3 regions of the Priestia sp. Y58 genome follow, and region 1 is predicted to be linked to each of the others. Evidence: riboswitches for the same ligand, from Rfam matches in the RefSeq annotation. Region 1 holds a riboswitch; each other region holds the start of a gene.
The links. A riboswitch is a leader RNA that binds a small molecule or an ion and turns the genes downstream of it on or off. The one in region 1 is predicted to bind cyclic di-AMP.

Region 1 (3,146 bases):
GCACCTTGAATGTGACTGTTACGATCAAATTCAAGATTATTCGTAAAATTCCGTTTATTCATTATAATCCTCCGCTTTCTTAATTACAGTGTCAAATACTCAGCAACCGGCCCAAGTACAAGCACTGGGAAAAACGTAAGTGCCCCTACAATAACGGTAGTTCCAATTAAAATGCCGCTAAATAAAGACGTATCCGTTTTAAATGTCCCCGGTGTTTCAGGAACAAGCTGCTTAGATGCTAGTGAGCTTGATACCGCCAGCATCGTAATTAGTCCGAAGTAACGTCCAATATACATAACAATTCCCGTAGAAATGTTCCAAAACGGCGTTGCGTCACCGAGTCCTTCAAAACCAGATCCATTGTTTGCTGCTGACGATGTAAATTCATACAGTGCCTGACTTAAGCCGTGAAAGCCTGGGTTTGATATACCTTCTATTCCTAAATGAGTAGTGAGCGCTACGGCTGTTCCTCCTAAAATTAACAGCGGCTGCAGAATAAGCGTCACGGCGATTAGCTTCATTTCTTTTCCTTCAATTTTTTTACCTACGTATTCCGGGGTTCTTCCAACCATTAAACCTGATAAAAATACGGCGATGATGACGTACATCATGACATTCATAAATCCTGCTCCAACACCGCCAAATACGGTATTTAACATCATATTTCCAAGTGTCAATAACCCGGTAAGAGGCGTAAGGGTATCGTGCATCGCGTTAACCGCGCCTGTTTCACTTGCTGTCGTCACGATGGCGTACAGAGTTGACATACCGACACCAAACCGGACTTCTTTTCCTTCCATATAACCGCTCGCTTCATTTAGATGAAAAGCATCAAGTCTAGGGTTACCGCCCCACTCTGTTACAAACGCTGTGCTTAAGATAACGATAAACAGCATACTCATCGCTACAAACAAGATGCGACCTTGTTTACGCTGTCCGATCATTTTTCCGTACGTAAAAGGAAGTGCGGTTGGCAATAAAAGCATAAGGACAATTTGTAATACATTGCTCAACGCGTTAGGATTTTCAAACGGATGGGCTGAATTGACACCAAAAAACCCTCCTCCGTTGTTGCCTAGCTCTTTGATTGAAAGAAAAGAAGCAACTGGTCCCCTTGCTATTTGCTGTGTTGCCCCTTCTAATGTATGGGCAGTCACCGTTCCGCTTAACGTTTGAGGAACACCTAAAAACGCAAATAAAATGCCTGTTATAAAAGCGATAGGAAGTAAAACACGCGTAATTGATTTCACAAAATCAACAAAAAAGTTTCCCATTTCCTGCCCTGCCAACCCACGAATAAAAGCGATTGCTACTGCAAGTGCCGTTGCTGGTGCAGCAAACATCATAAATACAACGGCGGCCATCTGCGAGAAATAAGACAAACCTGATTCACCGCTGTAGTGCTGCAAGTTCGTATTTGTCATAAAACTAATGGCCGTGTTAAAAGCAAGGGCCGGATCCATTCCTTTAATGTGGCTTGGGTTAAGCGGCAGTACCCCTTGAAACCGGAAGATAAGATACACCACAAAAATCATAAACGTATTCGCCAAAACGAGAGCAAGTGCATATTGCTTCCACGTCTGATTATGCCCTTTAATTCCTGCCGCTTTAAACATCACCGATTCTATCTTCCCTATCAAGCTAGTGTTTTTATCGTTTGAAAACACATTCGCTATATAAATACCTACGGGCTTTGCAATAAGCGCTACAAAAACAAGCAGCAGCGCAACTGATAGTAGAAAAATCCCCACGTTTTATTCCTCCGCTTATTAAAATTGTTCTGGATTTAACAGTACATATACTAAATAAATTAAAACGAGAACTGAAATACCTAACAAAATGAACGACATGTTCACTTCTCCTCTCTTTCGTCTACTACATGAGACGACCAGCAAATAATTCCGTACATAGCAGCTGTTAATATGGCAAGCGTTCCAAGCATGATCATATCCAAGTTGCTCCCTCCTAACTGTTTCTTACCACCAATGATTAAGTGTAGTGACTGTTTCTGTGCGTAAAGCATCACGCCCAAGTGAGCTAGCTGCGAAAGGTTATTTTTGATTGTTTATTCCTCACGTATTGTTGATCTCGTTTTAAAAGCCCTACTATATCCTCTTTACGGTGCAGACATAACCTGCTCTCCTATTTTTTTCATTAAAAAAACCGCAGAAGAGAGTCCTCTTCCGCGGTTTAATGCACGACAAATAAGCCGTGATCGACACGAATTTTTTTACTCCCAAAACGCTTACGGAGTTAGCTGTCGGATTCGGGTTATGGAAGTAACCCTACTCAGTTAAGAGATTCACCCCTAGTACATACGTACAAAATATTGGGTCCCCCGCTCATAATTGATTAAGCGTATATTTGTTATTTAATTTTTAGGCTTAATTATGTTTTTTACTGCTGCGTTTAATACTTTGATTAGCTAACGTAGACAAATAGCGGTTTGCTAGATCAAAAGATTGCTGATCGCATATTGCCCGATATTCAATCATTTGAATCATTTGCTTAGATATATGCATCTTGACGCTCCTTTCACCTATATTTTGAAAGGAACGCGCTATCCGCTGTTATAGAAAACGACCACCATTACACCATCCTCTCTCTTAACGCTTACGAAGTTAGCTGACGGGTTCGGGTCAAGAAAGTAACCCTACTCAATTATGAGATTCACCCCTAATAATTGGGTCCTCCGCTCTTTCCCTCTCTTTCAGGAAAGACTCAGCGTTTCACTGTGGAACGTTTCATGAGAGTAATCTTACTCCTGTTAAATTTTACTGTCAACAACATTTTTTGAAATTTTAAAAGCTTTATTTTTTGCTGTTTATTCATTATTTTAAAATAATAGATTCAAAGAAAAAAAAGCGTTCTTATCTCCTCGATAAGAACGCTTTTTTTAGCTCATTTTCTCAATTTCATTTACAAGAATTGAAATGGCATCCGTTTTTGTTGCTTCACGCATTGTACGCTTCATCGTACTTGCCTGCTGCTGAAGCTCATTTACTTCACGCAAAAACAGCTCTTTTGTTAACTGTTCTTCTTCTACAACCATACAGTAGCCTTTTTTCTTAAAGGATTGTGCATTTAAAATTTGATCTCCGCGACTTTGTGCTTTTGATAAAGGAATAATCATCATCGGTTTATGA
Region 2 (3,146 bases), on a different contig from region 1:
TTTAATTTATAAATTAGCCGGCCCTCATGACCTCTGTACCTTTTTTAGGGTCAAATTTGCCTTCTGATTTAGACATTACAATTGCTGCTAGTGTGTTTCCTACTAAGTTAACAACCGTACGTGCCATATCCATGATTCTGTCTACTCCGGCGATGAAGGCTAATCCTTCTGCGGGAACACCGATTGTGCCAAGAGTAGCTAGTAATACAACAAATGATGTTCCTGGCACTGCAGCCATTCCTTTAGATGTAACCATCAATACAAGAATGAGCGTCAGCTGTTGAACGATCGTTAAATCAATACCATACACTTGCGCTAAGAATAACGCTGCAATCGCTTGATAAAGAACGGAACCATCTAGGTTAAATGTATAACCAATTGGTACAACGAACGATACGATAGCTTTTGGACAGCCCATCTTTTCAAGTTTTTCCATAATACGCGGAAGAACTGTCTCAGAACTAGATGTACTGTATGCTAACAACAGTTCATCTTTCATATAGCGGAATAAGTGGAAAATGTTAATTCCTGCCCATTTCGCAATTCCTCCTAATACAACAAGTAGGAAGAAAATTAGCGCTAAGTAAACTAAGATAACAAGCTTTCCTAATGAAAGGAGTGACTCTAAGCCGAATTTTGAAACTGTTACACCAATTAAAGCAAATACACCAATTGGAGCCACTTTCATTACAAGGTTTACCACGTGAAACATTGCGTGAGAAACGCCGTCGAAGAATTGTACAACTGGCTTTCCTCTTTCCCCAATTGCCGCTACTCCAAGTGCAAATAACACTGTAAAGAAGATAATTGCTAGCATGTCTCCTTCAACAATTGACTGGAAGAAGTTTGTCGGAACAATGTGTAAGAAAGTTTCAGCCACTGACTTTCCTTCTTGCTGTTCGGATGTTTCAACGTATTGTGAAATATCACTCTTCTGTGCTGAATGAATGTCTACACCTTGCCCAGGATGAAAAATATTAGCAATCAATACACCGATTACAATTGCAAAAGTCGTAATAATTTCAAAATAGAGAATGGTTTTAACGCCGAGCTTTCCGACCTGTTTACCGCTCCCTGCTCCTGCAACTCCAACGACTAAGCTTGAGATAACAATTGGAACAACAATCATCTTAATTAATCTTAAAAATAGGTCTCCTAGCGGCTGTAGGTATGTTACTACACGCGGATCGTTAAACCAAATTACCCCTACAAGAACACCAAGGATTAAACCGGTAAAAATCTGCGTAGCCAAACCAAAACGAATTTTTTTCATAGATGTACCTCCCCAAAGATGTATGACATTTGTATATACTTTTCTGAAAAAACAAAAAAAGACTATTCTTAAGAAAGAACAGCCTTTTACTTACGCTATTTTGGGCTCTTTCTCTCAATAAAGCAAACGGGGTTAACTGTCGGATTCGGAATTGAGAGTTTCCTACCTTTTGTAAGGATTCACCCCAAGGCAGCTTTACTGCCGATAATGATTCCCCCGCTCTATACGATTAAGCTTATTATTCAGTTTTTATAAAATTAAAACGATCTATACGTTGTCATACGTTTTTTACAGTCAATAAAACTAAACAGAAGTCTTACTTTTACTTAACTTTATACTGCACAAATATTAATTTACTATTTTTCGACACGTTTTGTCAATACCCATGTTTGTAAAACGCTTTCAAAAGGCGATAATATATATTTATGCAAAAAAGCTATTGCAACATTGCAATAGCTTTTTCTTGCTCTTTGAGTCTCTATTAGAAGTTTAAGGGACTAAAGAACACGCGTGTTTATTTTATAAAAATACAAAATATAGAATAGCTGCTAAAACAATTCGATATAGTGCAAATGGTACTAATTTGATACGATTAATTAATTTCAGGAAAAAGCGAATAGATACCAGCGCAAAAATAAAGGCGCTGATAAAACCAGCAATAAAAAACGGTAGTGCATCTGATGTGAAATACTGCCAGTTTTTAACCAATGAAAGTCCACTTGCTCCTGCCATGATTGGCACTGCCATAATAAATGTAAAATCTGCGGCTGCCTTATGGCTCATTCCAAGAAGAACCCCTCCTGAAATCGTTGAGCCTGAACGAGAAAAACCTGGCCAAAGAGCAATACATTGAAACAGTCCTATACCCAATGCTTGTCCATAAGACATTTGGTCCACCGTCTCTACACGCGGACGTTTAGGTCCAAACAAATCTGCTAGAATCATTAATACAGCTCCGACTACTAAGCCAATTAGCACCGTATTTAAAGAAAACAAATGTTCATCAATGTAATCATCAAACAAAAGTCCTAACACTCCTGCGGGTAACAGACCAACAATTACCTGCATTAAATTCAAGCGATTTGTCGGTCCAATTGGAGCAGCTGGTTTTTTTCCTAATCCTAATAAATTAATAAAACGATCTTTAAAAATAACAACTACTGCTAAGATCGACCCTAGCTGAATAACAATTTTAAATGTATTAGCTACTGGAGATGAAAATAATTCTTTTGAATTTAACCACAGGTCATCCACAATAATCATATGCCCAGTTGACGAAACAGGAGCAAACTCTGTTAAACCTTCTACAATCCCTAAAATGATTGCTACAATAATTTCCCACATAAAGCTATGTACCTTGCCTTTCTTTCAAATTAATAAGCTTATCGCTTCGTTTTACATGCTCAACTATTTTCCTATTTTGACACTTGCTTTTTTATCATAATTGTTAAAACTATGAAATACAATGTGTATTTGCAAAAAGATAAGAATCTTTAATAATTTGTAATAAAAACCTTACATGCTATAACCAAAAAACAAGATATCAGCTTTTATTTGTTTTAAAAAGCAGTCACTATGTTCGGTATAAATTCCGGGCCCTTAGCTAAAAATGAATCATCTAGACTATTTTTCTTTGGTGTGAAAAAATGACTAAATCATTATGTTTTTTCCATCCTCTTTACTGTCATCTATCATTTTAATCAACTAGTGCTTGCTTATACGACATATCCCCTAAGTAATTTGAAACTTTTTTCTCTCTTTTCTCGTATATAGTAGTATCTTTTTTAGGAGGCTTTTTACTATGAATGGAAATGTACGTACAATGAAATGGATCACTGCTGGGTATGAAGCCTTGCTGGGAATTCCTTTAATT
Region 3 (3,146 bases), on a different contig from region 1:
GAACAGAGCAAAATTTAGAAATTTTAAAAAGCATTTATGAATACTTAAAAGAAAAAATTGATATGCAGTATAAAACGGAAGTAGCCGATTTAATAACAGAAAAAGAAGATGGTCAGCATATCGTGCGCGGTATTGAATTGAAAAACGGTGAAAGAATTACGGCTGATAAAGTGGTTGTTTCACCAGGTCGAGACGGCTCGAAGTGGATGAGCGACTTACTAAAAAAACGCCGTTTAAAAATGATTAACAACCAAGTGGACATCGGCGTTCGAGTAGAAACATCCAACGTTGTTATGGAAGAAATCAACAAGCACTTGTACGAAGGGAAATTCATTTACAATACGTCTGTAGGTACAAGAGTCAGAACGTTCTGCAGCAATCCTTCAGGACATGTGGTAGTAGAGAATCATTCAGGTATTATGTTAGCAAATGGACACGCATACAAAGATCCGAAGCTTGGAAGTCAAAATACGAACTTTGCGCTGCTTGTTTCTCATAAATTTTCGGATCCATTTGATCAGCCAAACGAATATGCGCACGAAGTATCAAGGTTAGCTAATATGCTGTCAAACGGGGGCTTAGTTGTTCAAAAGTATGGGGATATTTTAAAGGGCCGTCGTTCAACAGCGACTCGAATTAAAGAAGGCTTTTTAGAACCAACGTTAAAAGAAGCTGTCCCTGGTGACTTGGGCTTAGTGCTTCCTTACAATACGATGAAAAGCTTAATTGAAATGACAGAAGCACTGGATCATGTAACGCCTGGTTTAGCTTCTGAACATACGCTGTTTTACGGTGTGGAAGCGAAATTTTATTCAGCTCGTCCAAAGCTAAACGATAAGTTTGAAACAGAAATCTCCGGTTTATACGTGGGAGGAGACGGAGCTGGTATTACGCGAGGACTCGCGCAGGCAAGTGCGTGCGGTGTGTGGGTAGCGCGTGACATTGTTGAAAAATTAAAGAATCGCAAAGCAAGTTCTGAACCTGTCACTGTATAAGAAAAAGAGGCCGTCACGGCCTCTTTTTTTATATGTGTTAAATAATGAGAGCGAATAAGTAAAAAGCAAAGAACTTGTACCGCTCAAACTCCGATAGTTTTATATGATAATTACCCGCTCTTTTTTTAAAAAGTATTACGGAATCCGTACGTCTATCGTGAGCAGAATTAAATAGAATAAGGCGAATTGATAATGTCCATTTCTTTCTATCAATAAAGTCAGTGAAATTTTAGGGAGTTTATATCAAGCAGTACAATAAGGATAAAATCAACAGTTGGAAAGAGTTGTTTTTTTGATGAATAAAATATTTATGGAAGCAGCAAAGTACGCGTACGTTAGAATAATTATGCAAATTTATGAATGGGATTTAATGAGAAGAAAGTTCACTTCACAAACTATTTTTTGAGTTAATTTTTTATCTATTAGATTGTAAGTCTTGTTAAATAAGTGTTTGTGTTTTATTAGAATATGATGTGAATATTTTAAAATACAACAATTCTCAACTTTTTATGATAAAATCCTGCATTATTTTTGAATAAAAACTTGACAGGATCATATAAAATGAATTTTAATTAAAGTAACAATTATTATCATGCAAAAACATTAAAGAAAATTATTTGCTTAATCTCTTTTGTTTTATAAGAGAACGGGGGACCCATATTTGTGCGTAATGTACTTGGGGTGAATCTTGAATGAATCAAGTGGAGTAACTCACGTACCCGAATCCGACAGCTAACTCCGTAAGCATTCAGTGAGGGAATAACAGGTCTATGAAACCATGATATTCTCATGGTTTTTTGTATAGCTAAAATATTCCTAAACTATTAATCTGAAAATTTTTAATATATTGTATATTTTGAGTGTTATCGTTCTCAATGCATGGTAAAATAAGTATGGTAGTTAGAATCATTCTAATATAATTTATTTACGGGAGGTAAATCTATGAAGCTATCGACAAAGATTATTATCGCGCTAATTGCTGGTGCTGTTGTAGGAGTGTTGATTAATGCTTTTGCTCCAAGTGCTTTTGCTCCGCTGGACAAGTACTTGTTTACACCGCTTGGCCAAATTTTCTTAAGCTTAATTAAAATGCTTGTTGTACCAATTGTGTTTTTCTCGATCACTTTAGGTGTAGCAGGTTTAGGAGATCCTAAAAAACTAGGAAGAATCGGGGCTAAAACAGTTTCCTACTTCCTAGTTACAACAACCGTTGCGATTATTATCGGTTTAATTTTAGCTTATGCAATTAAACCGGGTACGTTTGGATCTTTTGATACAAAAAACGCTTCTTTTGAAGCCGAAAAAGCACCGCCGGTTGGAGAGACATTCTTAAATATGATTCCAGTCAATCCAATTCAAGCGATGGCTGAAGGGAATATGCTTCAACTTATCGTTTTCTCTATCTTTATCGGCTTTGGTATTACGATGCTTGGAAGTAAAACAAAAGGGCTTTACAATTTACTAGAGCAAGGCAATGAATTAATGATGTACCTTGTAAATCTAGTGATGAAGTTTGCTCCTTACGGAACATTTGGTCTTCTTGCAACAGCGGTTGGAAGTCAAGGCTGGGAGGCAATTAAAGCGATGGGTCTATACATGATTGTAGTCGTGCTCGCGCTGTTCATCCATTCAATCGTAACGTATGGTGGAACTGTCGCTCTTATGGCCAGACGCAACCCAATTGAATTTTTTAAAGGTTTTGCTCCTGCGATGACAGTTGGCTTCAGTACATCAAGCAGTAATGCAACGCTTCCGATTTCAATGAATGTGGCACAGAAAAATCTTCGTGTCCCGGAGTCCATCAGCAGTTTTGTTCAGCCGTTAGGTGCTACCATTAACATGGATGGAACGGCAATTATGCAAGGTGTAGCGACTATTTTTATTGCACAAGTATACGGCGTTGACCTATCGCTGGGGGCTCTTGTGACGGTTGTATTGACAGCGGTGCTTGCTAGTATTGGTACAGCAGGTGTGCCGGGAGTTGGTCTCATTATGCTAGCAATGGTACTGAGTTCGGTTGGCCTGCCTGTAGCAGGTATCGGATTGATTATCGGAATTGATCGCTTGCTTGATATGCTTCGTACATCTGTAAATATTACGGGAGACGCTGCGTGTGCCGTTATTGTGGCTGAGTCAGAAGCAAAGCGTATG

Region 2: linked by a shared signal. The riboswitch ahead of MMB68_RS27065 (cation:dicarboxylate symporter family transporter) and the one ahead of kdpF (K(+)-transporting ATPase subunit F) in region 1 are both predicted to bind cyclic di-AMP.
Region 3: linked by a shared signal. The riboswitch ahead of MMB68_RS01440 (dicarboxylate/amino acid:cation symporter) and the one ahead of kdpF (K(+)-transporting ATPase subunit F) in region 1 are both predicted to bind cyclic di-AMP.

The regions. Positions count from the first base shown of each region.
Region 1 is NZ_JAKWFL010000002.1:320,467-323,612, forward strand. It holds gene kdpB (potassium-transporting ATPase subunit KdpB) at 1-62, opposite strand, end outside; gene kdpA (potassium-transporting ATPase subunit KdpA) at 84-1,745, opposite strand; gene kdpF (K(+)-transporting ATPase subunit F) at 1,770-1,850, opposite strand; cyclic di-AMP (ydaO/yuaA leader) riboswitch at 2,229-2,369, opposite strand; gene MMB68_RS07400 (hypothetical protein) at 2,385-2,522, opposite strand; cyclic di-AMP (ydaO/yuaA leader) riboswitch at 2,595-2,737, opposite strand; gene MMB68_RS07405 (undecaprenyldiphospho-muramoylpentapeptide beta-N-acetylglucosaminyltransferase) at 2,897-3,146, opposite strand, start outside.
Region 2 is NZ_JAKWFL010000018.1:14,364-17,509, reverse strand. It holds gene MMB68_RS27065 (cation:dicarboxylate symporter family transporter) at 14-1,273, opposite strand; cyclic di-AMP (ydaO/yuaA leader) riboswitch at 1,380-1,519, opposite strand; gene MMB68_RS27060 (undecaprenyl-diphosphate phosphatase) at 1,793-2,617, opposite strand; gene MMB68_RS27055 (hypothetical protein) at 3,075-3,146, shown strand, end outside.
Region 3 is NZ_JAKWFL010000001.1:254,205-257,350, reverse strand. It holds gene MMB68_RS01445 (NAD(P)/FAD-dependent oxidoreductase) at 1-995, shown strand, start outside; cyclic di-AMP (ydaO/yuaA leader) riboswitch at 1,604-1,758, shown strand; gene MMB68_RS01440 (dicarboxylate/amino acid:cation symporter) at 1,938-3,146, shown strand, end outside.